One region of the Actinokineospora cianjurensis genome, then DNA from elsewhere that is predicted to be linked to it. Evidence: riboswitches for the same ligand, from Rfam matches in the RefSeq annotation. Region 1 holds a riboswitch; each other region holds the start of a gene.

Region 1 (4,849 bases):
ATCTAGAGATGCACCATGGTGTCGCGAAGCCGCGAGCCGCTGGCCGGACCAGGCCGGACACGTACGATCGGAGCCGGGCTGGGTCCAGTGGAGGTGCCCAGCCCGGCGGGTGCAACCTAGAAGTCTTCGTCGAAGGAGACGGAGCCGGTTACTGCTACCTGGTAGGCGGAGACTCGGCGTTCGAAGAAGTTGGAGAGTTCTTGGACGTCTTGGAGTTCCATGAAGGCGAAGGGGTTGGGGGAACCGTAGATGGGGGGGATGCCCAGGACCTGGAGGCGGCGGTCGGCCACGTGTTCCAGGTAGGTGCGCATGTCGGCGACGGACATGCCTGCCACGCCGCGGACCAGCAGGTCTTCGGCGAACGCGGTCTCGGCGTCGACGGCTTCGCGGATCATCTGCTTGACCTGGTCGATCAGCTCGTCGTCGAACAGGTCGGGTTCCTCGCGGCGCACGGTGTCCACCACGTCGAAGGCGAAGGCCATGTGCATGGACTCGTCGCGGAAAACCCAGTTCGTGCCCGACGCGAGGCCGTTGAGCAGGCCGCGGGAGCGCAGGAAGTACACGTAGGCGAAGGCGCCGTAGAAGAACAGGCCCTCGATGCAGGCGGCGAAGCAGATGAGGTTGAGCAGGAAGCCGCGGCGGTCCGCCTTGGACTCCAGGCGGGTGAGGCCGGAGATGGAGTCGATCCACTTGTAGCAGAACTCGGCCTTGGCGCGGATCGACGGGATGTTGTCCACCGCCGCGAAAGCCGCGATCCGCTCGTCCTCGTCGGGCAGGTAGGTGTCGAGCAGCGTCAGGTAGAACTGGACGTGCACGGCCTCCTCGAACAGCTGCCGCGACAGGTAGAGCCGGGCCTCCGGCGCGTTGAGGTGCTCGTAGAGGTTGAGCACCAGGTTGTTGGCGACGATGGTGTCGCCGGTCGCGAAGAACGCCACCAGCCGGTTGACCAGGTGCCGCTCGGCAGGCGAGAGCTTGGCCAGGTCGGCGAGGTCGGAGTGCAGGTCGACCTCCTCGACGGTCCAGGTGTTCTTGATGGCGTCGCGGAAGCGGTCGTAGAACAGCGGGTAGCGCATGGGCCGCAGGGTCAGGTCCATGCCGGGGTCGAGCAGCGCGTGGCCGCGGGCGGTGCCCGCCAGGCCGGTGGTCTCAAGAGCCGTCACTGGCATGCCTCGCAGGACTCGGGGTTCTCCAGGGAGCAGGCGATGGCCTCGGCGTCGACCGGGGCGGCTGCCGCGGTCGGCACGGTCGCCTGCTGGATGCGCGTCGCCGGGCGGGAGCGCAGGTAGTACGTGGTCTTCAGCCCGGACTTCCAGGCGTAGAGGTACATCGAGGACAGCTTGCCGATGGTCGGCGACGCCACGAACAGGTTCAGCGACTGGCTCTGGTCGATGTACGGGCCGCGCGCGGCGGCCAGGTCGACCAGTGCCTTCTGCGGCAGCTCCCACGCGGTGCGGAACAGCTCGCGCACGTCGGCAGGCAGCTCGGTGAGCCCCTGCACGGACCCCTCATCGCGCTTGAGCCGCGACCGGACGTCGTCGGTCCACAGCCCGCGCGCCTTGAGCTCGCGCACGAGGTAGGAGTTGATCTGCAGGAACTCCCCGGAGAGGGTCTCGCGCTTGAACGTGTTCGACACCTGCGGCTCGATGCACTCGAAGCAGCCCGCGATGGAGGCGATGGTGGCGGTCGGCGCGACGGCGATCAGCAGCGAGTTGCGCAGGCCGTGCTCGGCGACGCGGGCCCGCACGGCGGTCCACCGCTCGGTCTGCGTCGGCGTGACGCCCCACAGGTCGGGCTGCAGGTCACCGCGGGCGGCGCGGGTCTGCGCGAACGACGGGTGCGCGCCCGACTCCTCGGCCAGCGTGGCAGACGACTCCAGCGCCGTCAGGTAGATCTCCTCGGCGACGCGGGTCGAGAGCTCCCGCGCCCTCGGGGAGTCGAACGGCAGGCCGAGCTTGAAGAAGACGTCCTGCAGGCCCATGACGCCGAGGCCGACCGGCCGCCAGCGCGGGTTGCTGCGGGCAGCCTGCTCGGTCGGGTAGTAGTTGATGTCGATCACACGGTCGAGGAACACCACGGCGGTGCGCACGGTCGCGCGCAGCCGCTCCCAGTCCATGCCGTCGGGAGAGTCGGCGAGCACGTGCGCGCCGAGGTTGACCGAGCCGAGGTTGCAGACCGCGGTCTCCTCGTCGCTGGTGATCTCGAGGATCTCGGTGCACAGGTTGGACAGGTGCACCACGTTGCCCGGCTCGGCGGTCTGGTTGCAGGTCCGGTTCGAGGTGTCCTTGAAGGTCATCCAGCCGTTGCCGGTCTGCGCCAGCGTGCGGATCATCTTGCCGTAGAGGTCGCGGGCCTTGACCGTGCGCACGGCCCGGCCCGCCTCCTCGGCGCCGCGGTAGGCGCGGTCGAAGTCCTCGCCCCACAGGTCGACCAGCTCGGGCAGCTCGTCCGGGTCGAACAGCGACCAGTCGGCGTCGGCCTCGACCCGGCGCATGAACTCGTCGGGGATCCAGTTGGCCAGGTTGAGGTTGTGCGTGCGCCTGGCGTCCTCGCCGGTGTTGTCGCGCAGCTCCAGGAACTCCTCGATGTCCGGGTGCCAGGTCTCGAGGTACACGCAGGCCGCGCCCTTGCGCCTACCGCCCTGGTTGACCGCCGACACCGACGCGTCCAGGGTGCGCAGCCACGGCACGATGCCGTTGGAGTGGCCGTTGGTGCCGCGGATCAGGGCGCCGCGGGAGCGGACCCGGGACCACTGCACGCCGATGCCGCCCGCGAACTTCGACAGCCTGGCGATCTGGGCGTAGCGCTCGTAGATCGACTCCAGCTCGTCGCGCGGGGAGTCGAGCAGGTAGCACGAGGACATCTGGGTGTGCTGGGTGCCGGAGTTGAACAGGGTCGGCGAGCTGGGCAGGTACGCCAGCGACGACATCAGCCGGTAGAACCCGATGGCCTCGGCGGCGGTCGTGGACAGGCCGCAGGCGACCCGCAGCAGCCAGTACTGCGGCATCTCGATCACGGTGCGCTGCTCGGGGTGTCGCAGCAGGTAGCGGTCGTAGACGGTGCGCAGGCCGAAGTACTCGAACCGCCGGTCGGCCGCGGGGTCGACGGCGCCGTCGAGCTCGGTGGCGTTGGCGGCGACGAACGCGGCGGTGGTATCACCGATCAGGCCCTGGTCGTGGCCGAGCGCGATGCTGTCGCTGAACGAGCCGACGCCCTGCCTGCGCACCTCCTTGCCGATGAACGCGGCGAGCAGCCCGGCAGCGAGCTTGGAGTACTCCGGCTCCTCGGCCACCAGCGCGGCGGCGGTCTGGATGGAGAGCTGGTCGAGCTCCTCGGTGCTCGCGCCGTCGTAGAGACCGCTGATCGTCCTGGTCGCCACCCGCAACGGGTCCACATCGGACAGTCCGGTGGCCTGGGCGCGCACCGCCCCGACGATCTTGTTGACGTCGACCGGTTCCAACGTCCCATCGCGCTTGCGCACGCGCATGGTGGTCGTGGCCGTCACAGGTCTCTCCTCGCTCACCGAGCGACCCCGGGCAGCGGAGACCGGGCGGGCGCGCGCGACCGCCACGTCCTCCCGCCCTCCCTCGGGGCCGCGGACACCCGCACGCGGACGCGTGCGGAAGCGCTGGCAGGTCTTCGGACTCGCGGGCACGCCTCATCGGCACCTACCGGCCGCCGCTTCCCAGACCTGTCGTGGCCCAGTGCTTCGTGACGGCTCTCGTTCCCACTCACCGCTGCGGGGCAGCCCCGGACTCACACCGGGTTCCCTCTTGCGACGACCGATCTGGATGATCGGCCGAACCAGCTAGAGGCACAATACATGGGTGCGCGCCCGGCCATCGCACCCCACATCTAGTGGGCGTGTCGCTCGGTTGGAGCAGTGCCCACAGGCACGGTCCGCTGTATCCCACCCGAGCCGATGGCCTGCTCGATGATCGAGACCGAGCCACTGGCGGGCCGAATCGGCAATCAGCCGAAGGCACTCGGTCAGCCGATCTGGATGATCGACTGGCGGGCTTGTCCGGCTAGTGGCTGCTGGGTTCGGGCTCGCGCTCGGAGGGTGGGGCAGGTAGCCGAGGGGCGACCGGGGGGATGGGGTCGGTGGCGGTGGCAGGAGCGGGTATCGGGGGTGGCGGGGGTGTGGGAGTCAGGGGGCGGAGGGTGGTGTAGTTGACCGTGGTGGGGGCGCCCGGGTGGATGGTGAGGGTGCCGGGGCCGATCTTGCCCTGGAAGGCGTTGCCCGCGTTGTCGATGGCGAAGATGAAGGGCGCGCCCTCGCCGGTGAAGTGGATTCCGCCGTCGGCTGAGGGGTTGGCGCGGAAGTTCCAGGTGTTGCCGCTGAGTTCGGTGAGGCGGGGGAACAGGACGCGAGTGGCGGCGGCGCGGTCGGCGGGGGGTGTGTCGAGGATGATCTGGCGGGCGGCTTCGAAGCGGGCGTTGTTGCTCTCGCCGGGGATCGGGACGGTGTGCGGGTCGACGGGGGCGCGGACGGGTTCGACGGGAGCTCGTTCGGCGAACAGCTTCTTGGCGCCGCCCGCGACCAGCAGGGCCAGGTTGACCACGCCCTGGGTGCCGCGTTCCCACCGTTCGAAGTCGCTCATCCCGGTCGGGGCGAAGGCGCGCTGGCCCACCGCGGCCTCCACGATGTACGGAATGCCGGTCAGGTCCGCGATGCCGAGACCCACCAAGCCAAGTCCGGCAAGGAATCCCGGTCCGTTGCCGCCGTGATCCGCCTTGTACTCCTGCCAACGCCCGTAGATCCCCAGACCGACGCCCACGACCAGTAGACCCGCGAGCACCGTCCACCCGACCGGCCCGGCCAGCAGCAACCCGACCCCGATGATGATCG
Region 2 (4,849 bases), on a different contig from region 1:
GGTCAGCAGCGGGGAGCGGTGCACGACGATGCGGGCGCCGGTGTCGGGTTCGTCCGAGCTCAGCGGCAGCAGGGCCACCCGGCGGTCGGCGATCATCATCTTCATCCGGACATCGACCAGGGCGCGGGCCTGCTCGCCCGCCTCGGTGTAGGTGGCGACCTGCGCCAGGCGGGCCGGGTCGTCGAGCAGTGGCATGTGGTAGATCGAGCGGTAGGCGACGCCGCGCTGGAGGGCTTGGAGCTCGGTGACGTTGAACTCCGGGGTGCCGCCCAGGTACGGCGGGCAGTCGATGATCAGCACCTCCTCCTGCGCGGCGAGTTGCAGCTGCGCGATGTGGTGGCGCACCGCCGATCCACCCTCGATCAGCTCGATCAGGTCCGCCGCGTGCCCCCGCGGCGCTTCTTCGTACGCCGCCGCGAGATCCCGGGCCGTCGCTCGCAGCCGGTCCAGTTCCTCCGCCCTGCGCAACGCCAACGCGTCAATGGCCACCTGCGGCGGCGCAGGCACGTACCGCACCGGGCGCACCGCCAGCTTCGCGACCAACCCAGCGGCGACCAGGTTCCCGATCGCCTTCCCCAACCGACTCCCGGACACGTCCAGGTCGGCGGCGAGCTCACTGGCATCAGCCCTCGGCGACCGAAGAAGCCGCAGGTAGACGGCCCCTTCGACCCGCCCGAGCCCGATCGGCTCCAGGAACCCGACGTCGAACGTGTCCATCACGGCAGTGTAGGCGAATGGCCACCTCTGGCCCATGGCTAGCCGTCAGCCTGCCTCAGGGTGTGCACGACCGGCAACGACCCGAGCAGCCCGGTGATCTCCAACGTCCGCTGGACGGTGCTGCGCGCCGCGATGACGAACGTGATCGCCACCCCGTCCCGCTGCGCGTGGTCGTACGCCTCGATCAACGCGGTCATCCCCACCGACCCCAGGAACCGCACCCCCGTGAGATCCACGACCAACCGCTCCGCCCGCGCCGCCGCGGTAGCCAGCGCCACCCGGAAATCCGGCGCCGTGGCCATGTCGATCTCACCGACCGCACTCAACACGACGTGGGTGCCTTGGTCCTCGATCCTGGCACTGAACAACTCCACACGAACCCCCGATGGCTGGCCACGCTACGCAGGCTGTGTGCTCAACCCACCGGTCGGACAAAGACTACCCAACACCCGGCGGCTCCCGAATACCGAGACGCCTCACACACGAGCAGAACAGGCCCCGACCTGACTGACCAGTCTCGCCTGCTGCTCGACGATCGCCCGCTGTCGGTGGATCCGAAGGCGTGTTCCGCAGCAGAAGGCGAGGGCGGTGAACGGGCATCTGACCCAGGTCGGGTCACGAAGGCCGGCTGACGCGAAGGCGTCGTGGCTGAACACGCCACCGCCAAGGCTTGTCCGGGTCGATCGGATGGTTCAGTGGCGAGCACTCAGACATGGTCGCCGGTGTCCTCCGGTGCCTGCGCTGAACGAACTCGCGATAGGAGCAACCGTCAGCCTTGACGCAGGCTCCACCGTTCAGGCCGACGACGCCTAGGAATCGCGATGCCTGGTTCCGCTCCGGGAGTCGGGCGGAACCAGGCATCGGGGAGCGAGTGTGCTATCAGCAGGCGAGGGTGGGTGCGCCGTTCGTGGAGCCTGTCGAGGTCAGGGTGGCGAAGGGGGCGCCGCGCAGGGCGAGGGTGGCTTGGGCGGTCGCTCGGGTGACGGTGCTGGGGTTGAGGCCGGTGGAGTCGTAGGCGATGGCGCCGCGGTCGGGGACGGGGGCGGTGCAGTTTGCCTGGAGGGAGAGGACGTACTGGCGGGACTTGAGGGCGGCGGGGAGGCGGCCGCCCGCGCGGAACGCCTGGCCTGCGAGGCCGGTGGTGTTGGTGTTGGGGGTGCCGGAGCCGTCGCCGTAGGCGAGGCCGCCGTTGGCTTGCTGCTTGGACTTGAGCCAGGTCAGGCCCTGCTGGGCGGCGGCGGTGCGGCCGGTGGCGAGCAGCGCCTGGACGACGACGGCGGTGGCGTCGGTGTCGCTGGCGCAGGTGGGGGCGCCGAAGACGATCGGGAAGCCGCCGTCGGGGCACTGGGTGCCTGCGGTGAAGTTCACGGCCGAGACGGGGGCGCCTGCCGCGGTGCGGTCGAGGGCGATCACGGCGAGGGACTGGGTGAACGCGTTGCTGTAGTCGCCGTAGATCGACTGGTCGGAGAACCGGCCGGACGGGGTGAGCAGCGAGTTCAGCCGGGTGATGAGGTTGACGCCGCCGAAGCTGGTGGGGTTGCCGCCGCGGACCTGCACCGCGAGCGCGGTCTTCGCGGTGGCGCCCGCGTATGCCTCGGTGCCGTCGCCGATGTAGCCCGACAGCACGGTGGGCTGCGCGAGCCAGGTCAGCGCCGCGGCACCGTAGTCGTTGGCGGTGCCCGAGGAGGCGAACGCGAACACGGCGTCGATCGTCAGACCCGCGTCGGGGTAGCTGGTGCCGCCGAAGTCGGTCTCCAGGTGGTCGCCGTTGACGAACTGGCGGGCGAGCCAGCCGGACGCGGCGTCGGCGCGGTTGTGGGTGGTGGTTGCCTGCGCGGTGGGCGCGGCGACCACCGCACCGGCGGCACAAGCGAGGGCGAGCACGGCGGAACGGAGTCTCATGTGGACCTTTCCGGGCAGCGCGGACCGGAACAGGCGCCACCGGCGCCGGTTCCCCGGACCGCGAACCACGACGGGTGAGGGAGTTCTGACGCTCGGGACGGGTAGTCGGACTCGCCACCTGTGCGGTGGCTCACCGTTGCGGGTCAGTGCCGGATTCCCACCGGACTTCCCCCGCCGCCGAGCGCTGTTCGGTTGTGCGGTCAGTCTCGCAGTCCCACCGCCACGGTCAATCGGCCATCCGGTGGCGTCGCTCACCCTCCGGCAGGAACGGCGTGCCGAAAGTCGGCGCCACACCGTAAGAAGCCTTGCGCGCGGCCCGCCGCAACGTCGCCAGGACCGCCGGGCCGACGACGAGGATCGCGACCGTGTTGGTGATCGCCCGCCCGGTGTCCCAGCCCGCCGTGGAGGTCAGGAGGGTGAACACCGCGAACCGGTGCAGGTTCTCCCACACGGGATCGCCTGGTACGTAGGAGATGTGGCCGTCGTGGTACGGCACCTCGGCGCCGGTGATGAACGGCCAGAACCACAGGTTCATCAGGAACCCGAACACGTAGGCGACCACGATTCCGTACCCGACGAGCATCGCGATCTCGGCCTTGCCGGTGACCCTGCGCGGCAACAACCCCGCGCCCATCCCGATCCACGCCGAGCACAGCATCTGGAACGGCAACCACGGCCCCACCCCAGCGGTGAGCAACGCGGAGGCGAACAGCGACGTACACCCGAGCACGAACCCGAACCCGGCGCCGAAAACCCGCCCCGAGAGCACCAGCATGAAGAACACCGTCTCGATGCCCGCCGTCCCCGCGCCGAGCGGGCGCAGTGCCGCGTTGATCGCGGACAGCACCCCCAGCATGGCCAGCGCCTTGGAGTCCATCCCGCCCTCGGACAGCTCCGCCAGCACGACCACGATCAGCACCGGCAGGATCCCGATGAAGAGGAACGGCGCGTCGGGCCCGTGCTGCATGCTCTGCGGCTCGACCCGCACCAGCAGCGGCCACACGAACATCATCAACCCGGCGAGCGACGCCAAGCCCAGCACCAGCGCCGACCGCGGCCCGACCCGCACAACCTGGTCGGAACGCCCCCACTGCCGGATGGCGGTCATCGGAGCACCTGCGGCAACGCCGCGGCGACCTCGGACACCGTCAACCAGCCGTGGCCGAGGATCTTCGCGACCTGGGTGGCGAAGGCGGGCGAGCCGGTGAGCACCTCGGCTGTCGAGCCGTCGGACACGATCTCCCCCTCGGCCATCACGATCACGCGGTGCGCCACGGTGGCGACGAACTCGACGTCATGCGTGGCGATGGTGACCGCGTGCCCCTCAGCGGCCAGCGAGGTCACGATCCGCGCAAGAGAAGCCTTCGCGGTGTAGTCCAGACCGCGCGTCGGTTCGTCCAGCAGCATGACCCGTGGCGCCGCCGACAGCTGCACCGCGAGCACCAAGGCCAACCGTTGGCCCTCGGACAAGTCGCGGGGATGCCGATCAGCGGCGATCCCCGGGGCGAGCCGCGACAGCAGGGCCTGGCAGGAGCCCGCTTCAGCACCGGCTTCCAGGTCAGCCGCGGCGCATTCATCAGCCACGGTCTCCAGGTACAGCAGATCACTCGCGGTCTGGGGCACAAGCCCGACCAGCTTGCGAGCCCGAGCGCTCGGCAACGCCTTCGGGTCCGAGCCGTCCACATGAACCGCGCCGCCCTGCCTGGGGCCAGAGCCCTGCAAGGCCCATAGCAGCGACGACTTGCCCGATCCGTTGCGGCCCATGATGGCCAGGACCTCCCCCGCGCGCAGATCGAGGTCCACACCCCGCACGGCCACGGTCTGTCCATATCGGACCACGACACCGGTGCTGCTCAGCAACGGTTCGCCGACCACCACCGAGCCCTGGGCAGGAGTCTCGGGCAGGCGCGACCGCAGCGAACCGGCCTGCTTGCGCGCGTCCCGTACCGTCATCGGCAGCGGATCCCAGCCCGCCAGTCGCCCGAGCTCCACGATCGGCGGGGCGACCGGCGTCTCCCGCAGCACCTCGGCGGGCGTGCCGTCCCGCACAGTGCCATCCCCAGGGATGTAGAGCATCCGGTCGGCGAACGGGATGACCCGCTCCATCCGGTGCTCGGCAAGCACAACCGTCGTACCGAGGTCGTGCACAAGCCGCGACAGGGTGGCCAGCACGTCTTCTGCCGCCGTCGGGTCCAACGCCGAGGTGGGCTCATCCAGCACCAACACCCTG
Region 3 (4,849 bases), on a different contig from region 1:
TCGAGTAGTCGCTGATCCGGCCCTTGTGCGGCCCGGAGCGCGCGATCGACGCCTTCGTCTCGGCGACCATGTCGTAGCCACCGAAGTCGCGCGGGTTCCGTCCGGACACCTCGGCGGCGACCAGGGTCTTGGCCGTCTGTCCACCTCGGATGATCGCGTCGTAGCCCATGTCGGGCAGCAGACCGTCCCAGGTGAAGTAGTCGTTGGCGAACTTCTCGTCGTCGAGGTAGGTGACGATCGGCTCGACGAGGGCGCCGTTGCCCGAGGCGTACCCGGCCAGCAGGATGTCGATCATCAAGCCGTGGTCGGGGAGGCTGCCGCCGAGCGGGTTCTCGATCGTGCCGTCGGCGGCAAGTTGGCGGGCCAGCCAGTGGGAGTTGGACTTCGCGGCGGTCCGGTCGGCATCGGCCGCGGCGACGGTGGCCACACCAGCGGTGACCAGCGCGGCGACGGCCACGACAGCGGCAACTCGACGGAGGCCCTTGCTCAACGCCCCGGTCATCCATCCTCCTTGACGAGCACGGAGGGAGACCGACGCGGCAGCGCCCGATGTCACCTCTGCTCTCGCGACAGCGGTTCGACTGCTGGTTGCCCGCGCGGTGGTCCGACTCGCCACTGGTGTGGCCCACGGTTGCGCGACAGTGCCGGATTCCGACCGGCTTCCCCATCGCGGGCAACGACTATTCGGTTGTGACAGCCCGGGTGGAGCCGGGCGCGGGCAGCGTAACACCCGGATCGCGGGGCTCCACACCACCAAATGGTCTCCGCACCGGTGTGACGTGCGCACAACCGTTGGCACGGCTGCGAAAGTTCTTCGGCAATCCGGGCCCGCCGGGGCGGGGTCGCGTGGACCCCGCCCCGGCAAGGCGTCAGACCTGTGCGCGCACGCGAATAGCGGCCGAGACGAGATTGCGCAACGCGGGCTCGACCTCCGCGTAGCCGCGGGTCTTGAGGCCGCAGTCCGGGTTGGCCCACAACCTGGTGGCGGGCACCGCCTTCGTGGCCTCGGTCAGCAGACCGGCGACCTCGTCGGTGCCGGGCACCCGGGGCGAGTGGATGTCGTACACGCCCGGTCCGACCCCGCGCGCGTAGCCGATGGCGGCGAGGTCGGCGAGGATCTCCATCCGGGACCGGGCGGCCTCGATGGTGGTGACGTCCGCGTCGAGGCCGTCGATGGCGTGGATCACGTCGCCGAACTCCGAGTAGCACAGGTGGGTGTGCACCTGGGTCCACGGCGCCGCGCCGCCGGTGGCGAGCCGGAACGCGCCGACCGCCCAGTCCAGGTACGCCTTGCGGTCGCGTTCGCGCAGCGGCAGCGTCTCGCGCAGCGCGGGCTCGTCGACCTGGATGATCCCGATGCCCGCGGCCTCCAGGTCGGCGACCTCGTCGCGCAGCGCTAGCGCGACCTGGTCGGCGGTGTCGGCCAGCGGCTGGTCGGTGCGCACGAAGGACCAGGCGAGGATGGTCACCGGGCCGGTGAGCATGCCCTTGACCGGCTTCGGGGTCAGCGACTGCGCGTGCTCGGCCCAGCGGACGGTCATCGGCGCGGGCCGGGACAGGTCGCTGTGCAGGATCGGCGGGCGGACGCAGCGGGAGCCGTAGGACTGCACCCAGCCCAGTTCGGTGTGGGCGAACCCGTCGAGCCGCTCGGCGAAGTACTGCACCATGTCGTTGCGCTCGGGTTCGCCGTGCACGAGCACGTCGAGGCCGATCTCCTCCTGCAACCGGATGACCCGCTCGACCTCCTCGCGCATCCGCTGCTCGTAGCCCGCCTCGTCGATCGCGCCGGTGCGCAGGTCGGCCCGCGCCTGGCGCACCGCGCCGGTCTGCGGGAACGACCCGATGGTCGTGGTGGCCAGGGCGGGCAGCCGCAGCCGGGACTCCTGGGCGTCGGCCCGGTCGGGGTAGGGCACGCGGGTCCGGTGCTCGGGGGTGACCTCGGCCAGCCGCGCCCGGACGGCCTCGTCGCGCGTCGCCGTGCCCGCGGCGGTGTCGCTGAGCAGGTCGGCGGACTCCCCGCCGAGCAGGACGCGGCCGAGCCGGACCACCTCGTCGACCTTCTGCTTGGCGAACGCGAGCCGCGAGCGGACCTCGGGCGCCAGGTCGGTCTCGGCGTCGAGGTCGAGCGGGACGTGCAGCAGCGAGCACGAGGTGGACACGGCCAGCACGGCGCCGGTGTCGGCGATCCGGGCACCCAACTCGGCGGCGCGGTGCAGGTCGGTCCGCCACACGTTGCGGCCCTCGACCAGACCGGCGACGACGATCTTGTCGTGCAGCAGGGAGACCCGCTCGATCGCCTCGGGGGCCGCGACCAGGTCCAGCGAGACGGCCTCGACCGAGCTCTCGGCCAGCACGGGCAGCGCCTCGCCCCAGTCGCCGAAGTAGCCCGCGACCAGGATGTTCGGCCGGTCGGACAGGTTCGACAGCCGGTAGTAGGCATCCTGCAGGGCGGCCAGCTCGTCGGGGGTGCGGTCGGCGACGAAGGCGGGCTCGTCGAGCTGCACCCACTCCACGCCTGCCGCGCGCAGGGTCTCCAGCAGTTCGGCGTACTGCTCGACCAACCCGTCGAGCAAGCTCAGCGGCGCGAAGTCCGCGGGCGCGTCGGCGGACGGCTTGGCCAGCAGCAGGAAGGTCACCGGGCCCACCAGCACCGGCCGGGTCTTGATGCCCAGCGATGCCGCCTCGCGGTACTCGGCGACCGGCTTGTCCCCGGTCAGCGCGAACCGGGTGTCGGGGCCGACCTCGGGCACCAGGTAGTGGTAGTTCGTGTCGAACCACTTCGTCATCTCCAGCGGCGTCACCTCGTCGGTGCCGCGCGCCATCGCGAAGTAGGTGTCCAGCGCGTTCAGGCCCAGGTCACGGTGCCGCGCGGGGATGGCATCGAACAGCACGGCGGTGTCGAGGACCTGGTCGTAGTAGGAGAACGTGTTGCCCGGGACGCTGTCGAGCCCCGACAGCTCGCGCCACGCCTGCGCGCGGAGCCCGGCGGCCACGTCGTGCAGACCCGCCTCGTCCAGACGGCCGGACCAGTACCGCTCCACCGCCCGCTTGAGTTCACGCCTGCCGCCGATGCGCGGGTACCCCAGCACGGTCGACCCGATGGGAACGTTCACAGCTCTCTCCTCGTGAGCTCGGCGAACAGCCCAGGGCACGGGAGGACCACCATCGACCACAGCGGCGGCGGCCCACCCGAGAGGCCCCAGACCAGCGCGCGCCACAGCGACGCGCGCACCGAGGGCAGGTCTTCGGACTCGTGGGCACCACTCTCACGCCTACTGGCCGTCGCTTCCCAGGCTCGCGCCCAGTGCTCATCTGACGGCGGTCGTTCCCACTCACCGCTGCGGGGCAGTCCCGGATTCCCACCGGGTTCCCTGTTGCCTCGCCGGACGCGCTCCCGCGCACCCGGCGAACCATCGGCATCCCCGACCCTAGCCGACCCCCAGCCGCACCGGCACCGCCCAAACGCGCCATCCCACGCCCGGACGTGCCCCTGCGATGGGTGCGGGTCAGCGGCCAACCACCGGCAGGCGTCGACGGGACCCGACGCTCACCGCTCCTGTTCAAGCCTGGCGCAGGTCGCTTCCAGGACGCCGAGTGCGGCGGAGAGTGCTGGGCGGCGGCCGGTGGGGGTGCGCCAGACGCCGTAGATGCGGCGCAGGGGTGGGGCTTTGACGGTGAGGGCGCGGACCGTGGGGGGCAGGGTGCCGCGGCCCATCCGCGGTACCAGGGCCAGGCCCAGTCCGGCGCCCACCATCTCGATCTGGCTGGCGTACTCGCTGACGATGTGGGTGAACCGGTCCGGGTGCGGTGAGCGGCGGTAGGTGTTGAGCAGGAAGTCGTGCGCGACCGACCCGGGTTCGTAGAGCCAGGACTCGTCGGCCAGCTCGTCGAGTTCGACCGAGGCGCGGTCGGCCAGCGGGTGGGTGTGGTGGGCGAGCACGTCAGAGAAGTCGTTGCCCAGGTGCCTGGCCTGCAGGCCGTCGGGCAGCGCGAGCGGGATCGCCAGCCAGTCGTGCGCGACGCCGAGGTCGACCGTGCCCCTGGCGACCAGTTCGACCGCGCGGTGCGAGTCGGCCTCGATCAGCCGGGGTTCCAGCTCGGGCCAGGCCAGGCACAGCTCGCGCATCGCCGCCGGGATCACGCCGCGGGCCGCGGTCGGGAACGCGGCGATGCGCAGCGTGCCGGTGACCGTCTCGGTCTGCGCCTGCAACTCGGCGCTCATGCTCTCCAGCTCGATCACGATCCGGCTGGCCGACTCGGCCAGGATCCGCCCGGCCACGGTCAGCGTGGTGCGCCCGCCCTGCTGCTCGACCAGCGGCTGGTGCACGTCGCGGCCGAGCCGGGCGATCTGCTGGGAGATGGCCGACGGGGTGTAGCCGAGCGCGCTGGCCGCCGCCGTCATCGACCCGTGGGTGGCCAGGGCCTCGATCGCGCGCAGCCCCGCCAGGCTCACCGTCAGCACGCCCGCATCACCCCGTCTCGCCCCGGCCGGTCCAGCCATGGTGGCACACCCGGCACGGGACACAGTGGACCGACGATCACCCCGGCAGGTACAGCACCGCGTCCACCTCGACCAGCACCGACCGCAACCCGGCCACCACGGTGGTGCGCGCGGGCCTGGTCGCGCCGAAGTGCCTGGCGTACTCGGCGTCGAACTCGGCGAAGTCCTCGGTCCTGGTCAGGTACGCGGTCACCTTGACCACGTCGCCGAGCCCACCGCCCGCCGCCTCGGCGACCGCGGCCAGGTTGCGCAGCACCAGGTCGGTCTCGGCGGTGATGTCGCCCGGGGTGTACGTGCCGTCCGGCGCGCGCGGGACCTGTCCCGCGACGTAGACGAACCCGCCTGCCC
Region 4 (4,849 bases), on a different contig from region 1:
GAGCCAGACCACCCTCAGCTCAAGATCAAACCCGTCAAAGCACCCCCCGATACACAGCCTACCGGGAGGCACCGACAAAACGGGCAGAGCGAGCAGCCACCCTGTGGACAACCCGCCCCACCCCCCAGCCCACCTACTCCGACCCAGCCTCGATATCCCCCTCCACCTGCAGATACAGCTCCCGCAACTCCCGCAACGTCTCCGGATCCGGCTCAGCCCACATCTTCCGCTCAGCCGCCTCCAGCAACCGCTCCGCGATCCCGTGCAGCGCCCAAGGATTCGACTCGCTCAGGAACTTCCGGTTCTCCGGATCCAGCGCATACGTTTGCGCCAACTTGTCGTACATCCAGTCAGCCACAACACCAGTCGTCGCGTCGTACCCGAACAGATAGTCCACAGTGGCCGCCAACTCGAAGGCGCCCTTGTACCCGTGCCGCCGCATCGCCTCGATCCAGCGCGGATTGACCACACGCGACCGGAAGACCCGGTTCGTCTCCTCGGCCAAGGTCCGCGTTCGCACAGACTCCGGCCGAGTGCTGTCCCCGATGTAGGCCGCCGGAGCGCGGCCAGTGAGGGCGCGGACCGTGGCGATCATGCCGCCGTGGTACTGGAAGTAGTCGTCGGAGTCGGCGATGTCGTGTTCTCGGGTGTCGACGTTCTTGGCGGCCACGTTGATGCGGCGGTAGGCGGCTTCCATGGCCGGGCGGGCGGCGATGCCGTCGAGGTCGCGGCCGTAGGCGAAGCCGCCCCAGACGGCGTAGACCTCGGCTAGGTCGGAGTCGTCGCGCCAGTTGTGGCTGTCGATCAACGGGAGCAGGCCGGCGCCGTACGCGCCCGGCTTGGAGCCGAAGATGCGGGTGGTCGCGGTCCGGGCATCGGCGTCGGAATCGGCCTGAACGTGGGCTCGGACGTAATTGTCCTCATCGGACTCGTCGAGGTCGGCGACCAGGCGTACTGCGTCGTCGAGCATGTAGACCACGTGCGGGAAGGCGTCGCGGAAGAAGCCGGAGATGCGGACCGTCACGTCGACGCGCGGTCGACCCAGCTCGGCCAGCGGGATGGCCTCCAGCGAGCTGACCCGGCGCGACGCCTCGTCCCAGACCGGCCGAACTCCCAACAGTGCCAACACCTCGGCGATGTCGTCGCCGGAGGTGCGCATCGCCGAGGTCCCCCACACCGACAGCCCGACCGAGCGCGGCCACTCCCCCGTGTCCTTGCGGTACCGGGCGAGCAGCGACTCCGCCATCGCCGAACCCGTCTCCCACGCCAGCCGGGAGGGGATCGCCTTCGGGTCGACGGAGTAGAAGTTGCGCCCCGTCGGCAGCACGTTCACCAAGCCGCGCAACGGGGACCCGCTCGGCCCGGCGGGCACGTACCCGCCGTCCAGGGCGTGCAGGATGTTGTCCAGCTCGTCGGTCGTGCGGGCCAGGCGCGGCACGATCTCCTCGGCCGCGAAGCCCAGAACCGCCTCGACAGCGGGGTTCGGCTCCCCGAGAACGTCCACACAGACCTGTCGCGCGTCGGACCACCCCGCGTCCTCCATGGCCTGCACCAAGGACAGCCCGATCGCGTCGATCTCGTCGACCCGGGTGCGGCTCTCCGACCCGTCCTCCGCCAGCCCGAGCGCCTCGCGCAGGCCCGGCAGCGCGGCGGCCTGCCCACCCCACATCTGGCGGGCGCGCAGCATCGAGTTGACCAGGTTCACCCGCGCGGCGCCGACCGGGGCGTCGCCGAGGGTGTGCAGGCCGTCGCGGATCTGCACGTCCTTGATCTCGCACAGCCAGCCGTCGACGTGCAGCAGGAAGTCGTCGAACTCGACGTCGTGCGGGCGGTCGTCCAGGCCGAGGTCGTGGTCGAGCTTGGCGGCCTGGATCAGCGTCCAGATCTGCGCGCGGATGGCGGGCAGCTTCGCCGGGTCCATCGCGGCGATGTTGGAGTGCTCGTCGAGCAGCTGCTCCAGCCGGGCGATGTCGCCGTAGCTCTCGGCGCGGGCCATCGGCGGGACCAGGTGGTCGACCAGGGTGGCGTGCGCGCGCCGCTTGGCCTGCGTGCCCTCGCCCGGGTCGTTGACCAGGAACGGGTACACCAGCGGCAGATCACCCAGCGCGGCGTCCGGTCCGCACGACGCCGAGAGCCCGAGGTTCTTGCCGGGCAACCACTCCAGGTTGCCGTGCTTTCCCAAGTGGACCATCGCGTGCGCGCCGAAGGTGCTAGCGACCCAGCGGTACGCGGCGAGGTAGTGGTGGCTCGGCGGCAGGTCGGGGTCGTGGTAGATCGCGACCGGGTTCTCGCCGAAGCCCCGCGGCGGCTGGACCATCAGCACCAGGTTCCCGGCCCGCAGCGCGGCCAGGACGATCTCGCCACCGGGGTCGGCGGAGCGGTCGACGAACAGCTCGCCCGGCGCGGGACCCCAGTGCTGCTCCATCGAGGCGCGCAGGTCCTCGGGCAGGGTGTCGAAGTAGGCGCGGTACTCGGCGGCGGAGATGCGCACCGGGTTGCCGGTCAACTGCTTCTCGGTCAGCCAGTTCGGGTCCTGGCCGCCCGCCTCGATCAGCGCGTGGATGAGTGCGTCGCCGTCACCGTTGGCCACACCCGGCAGGGCGTCCTCGGGGCCGAGGTCGTAGCCCGCAGCGCGGAGTGCCTCCAGCAGGCGGATAGCGCTAACCGGCGAGTCGAGGCCGACAGCGTTACCGATGCGAGAGTGCTTCGTCGGGTACGCGGAGAGCATCAGCGCGATCTTGCGCTCGGCGGGCGGGGTGTGACGCAGCACGGCGTGCTTGACCGCGATACCCGCGACCCGGGCAGCCCTCTCGGGGTCCGGTACGTATACCGAGAGCCCGTCGCGGTCCTGCTCCTTGAACGAGAACGGCACAGTGATCAGACGGCCGTCGAACTCCGGTACCGCTACCTGCGTCGCAGTGTCCAACGGCGACAGGCCGTCGTCACTCTCCTCCCAGGTTGCCCGGTCAGAGGTCAGCGCTAGACCCTGCAGGATCGGGATGTCCAGGTCAGCGAGGGCGCCCACGTCCCAAGCGCCGTCGTCCCCACCAGCGCTAGCGGCGGCGGGCAGCGTCCCACCGGCAGCGAGCACGGTGACGATAAGAGCGTCGAGCGTGCCTAGAACGGACAGCAACTCCTGCGGCGCGGTACGCAACGACGCGCAGTAGACCGGTACCGCTACCGCTCCGGCGTCCTCGACAGCGTCAGCTAGGGCGGCGATGAACGCGGTGTTCCCGGCCAGGTGGTGCGCGCGGTAGTAGAGGACGCCAACGCGGGGCCCCTCGGTCCGGCGGGCCTCTCGCTCCAGGTGACCCCACGGCGCCAGGTCGACCGGCGCGGCGAACCCGGTGCCGGTGAGCAGGATCGTGTCGGACAGGAAGTGAACAAGCTCACGGAGGTTGTCCGGGCCGCCGAAGGCGAGGTAGCGGTGGGCCTCGGCGACGACCCCGCCGGGCACCGTGGACAGCTCCATCAGCTCCGCGTCCGGCGCCTGCTCACCACCCAGGACGACCACCGGCCGCGGCCCGGCGAGCAGCGAGTCCAGGCCCTCCTCCCACGCCCGGCGACCCCCCAGCAGCCGGACGACGACGATGTCGGCGCCGTCGAGCAGGCCGGGCAGGTCGTCGAGGTGCAGCCGGGCCGGGTTGGCCAGCCGGTACTCGGCGCCGCTGGCGCGCGCGGAGAGCAGATCGGTGTCCGAGGTCGACAAGAGCAGGATCATGAGGCCCTTCCTGGGGTCCTCGCCCCGGGTCGTGGGTGGCGACGGCCGGAGTGTCCTGGCTCCCGGATCAGCGCTCGCCCTGGCCTTCCGGCTGGTGCCGTGGCGTGTTCAGGGTCCGCTCCCCGGTGACAGGAACATTCCCGCCCACCACCCTCTGGCGGGACCGCGCCGGACTCCCACCGGCTTCCTCCATTGCCATCGCTGCTTCGCGCTCACCCTATATTCGGCAGGTGCCTTCCTCCCAGCGCCGAACGGGCGCCGACGCCTGCCCAGGTGCGCTCGACGTGCACCGCGCGGCCGACGGCGGACTGGCGCGGGTCCGGGTCCCGGGTGGGTGGCTGCGCGCCGACCAGCTGCACCGGCTGGCTGATCTGGCCGTCGACCTGGGTGACGGCGCCCTGGAGTTGACGTCGCGGGCGAACCTGCAGCTGCGCGGGCTGGCTGAGGGCGCCGAGGTGGAACTGGGCGCGGAACTGGCGGCGATCGGGCTGCTGCCGTCGCGGACCCACGAGAAAGTGCGCAACATCATGGCGTCCCCGCTGGGACCCGGTGACCTGGTGGCCGAGCTGGACGCGGCGGTGTGCGCGGAGAGTGACCTGGCCGCCCTGCCGGGCCGGTTCCTGTTCGCCCTGGACAGCGGCGCCGGTGACGTGGCGTGGTCGGGCGCGGACCTGGCGGCCCTCCCGGTCGGCGACCGGGTAGCCCTGCTGATCGGCGGCATCGACCACGGCGTGCGAGTGGCACCCGACCAGGTCGTCCCGGCTATGGTCGCCTGCGCGAAGGCGTTCTTGCAGGTCAGGGGCGAGCAGTGGCGGATCGTCGAACTGCCGGACCCGGGGGTCATCGCGGCCACGCTCAGTGACTATGTGGCCACGCTCGCGGACACTGCGGCCACGCTCGTTGACACTGCGGCCACGCTCAGTGACACAGCGGCCAGGCTCGTTGACACCGCGGCCACGCTCAGTGATTCTGCGGCCACGTCTGCCAACAGCCTGGGGCAGGCCGGTCCGCTGTCCGGACTTCGGGGGCCGGGCATCGCGGTCACGGCGGAGCGGGTGATGCCGGGCACACCACCCACCGGTGGGCCGATCGGGCCGGTCGTGTTCGCTGACGGCGGTCTTGGTGTCG

The links. A riboswitch is a leader RNA that binds a small molecule or an ion and turns the genes downstream of it on or off. The one in region 1 is predicted to bind cobalamin.
Region 2: it holds a riboswitch for cobalamin, as region 1 does, so the genes downstream of both, CLV68_RS14975 (prenyltransferase/squalene oxidase repeat-containing protein) here and CLV68_RS26695 (ribonucleoside-diphosphate reductase subunit alpha) in region 1, are expected to answer to the same signal.
Region 3: it holds a riboswitch for cobalamin, as region 1 does, so the genes downstream of both, metE (5-methyltetrahydropteroyltriglutamate--homocysteine S-methyltransferase) here and CLV68_RS26695 (ribonucleoside-diphosphate reductase subunit alpha) in region 1, are expected to answer to the same signal.
Region 4: it holds a riboswitch for cobalamin, as region 1 does, so the genes downstream of both, cobN (cobaltochelatase subunit CobN) here and CLV68_RS26695 (ribonucleoside-diphosphate reductase subunit alpha) in region 1, are expected to answer to the same signal.

What each region holds. Positions count from the first base shown of each region.
Region 1 is NZ_RCDD01000005.1:313,849-318,697, reverse strand. Features, by position in the region: gene CLV68_RS26700 (ribonucleotide-diphosphate reductase subunit beta) at 117-1,160, opposite strand; gene CLV68_RS26695 (ribonucleoside-diphosphate reductase subunit alpha) at 1,157-3,502, opposite strand; cobalamin riboswitch at 3,611-3,821, opposite strand; gene CLV68_RS34245 (hypothetical protein) at 4,026-4,849, opposite strand, start outside.
Region 2 is NZ_RCDD01000002.1:58,780-63,628, reverse strand. Features, by position in the region: gene CLV68_RS14985 (helix-turn-helix domain-containing protein) at 1-717, opposite strand, end outside; gene CLV68_RS14980 (STAS domain-containing protein) at 756-1,091, opposite strand; gene CLV68_RS14975 (prenyltransferase/squalene oxidase repeat-containing protein) at 1,597-2,619, opposite strand; cobalamin riboswitch at 2,699-2,850, opposite strand; gene CLV68_RS14970 (ECF transporter S component family protein) at 2,846-3,727, opposite strand; gene CLV68_RS14965 (ABC transporter ATP-binding protein) at 3,724-4,849, opposite strand, start outside.
Region 3 is NZ_RCDD01000002.1:48,282-53,130, reverse strand. Features, by position in the region: gene CLV68_RS14945 (hypothetical protein) at 1-502, opposite strand, end outside; gene metE (5-methyltetrahydropteroyltriglutamate--homocysteine S-methyltransferase) at 870-3,113, opposite strand; cobalamin riboswitch at 3,220-3,430, opposite strand; gene CLV68_RS14935 (LysR family transcriptional regulator) at 3,548-4,462, opposite strand; gene CLV68_RS14930 (RidA family protein) at 4,539-4,849, opposite strand, start outside.
Region 4 is NZ_RCDD01000002.1:815,020-819,868, forward strand. Features, by position in the region: gene cobN (cobaltochelatase subunit CobN) at 134-3,721, opposite strand; cobalamin riboswitch at 3,770-3,911, opposite strand; gene CLV68_RS18225 (precorrin-3B synthase) at 3,952-4,849, shown strand, end outside.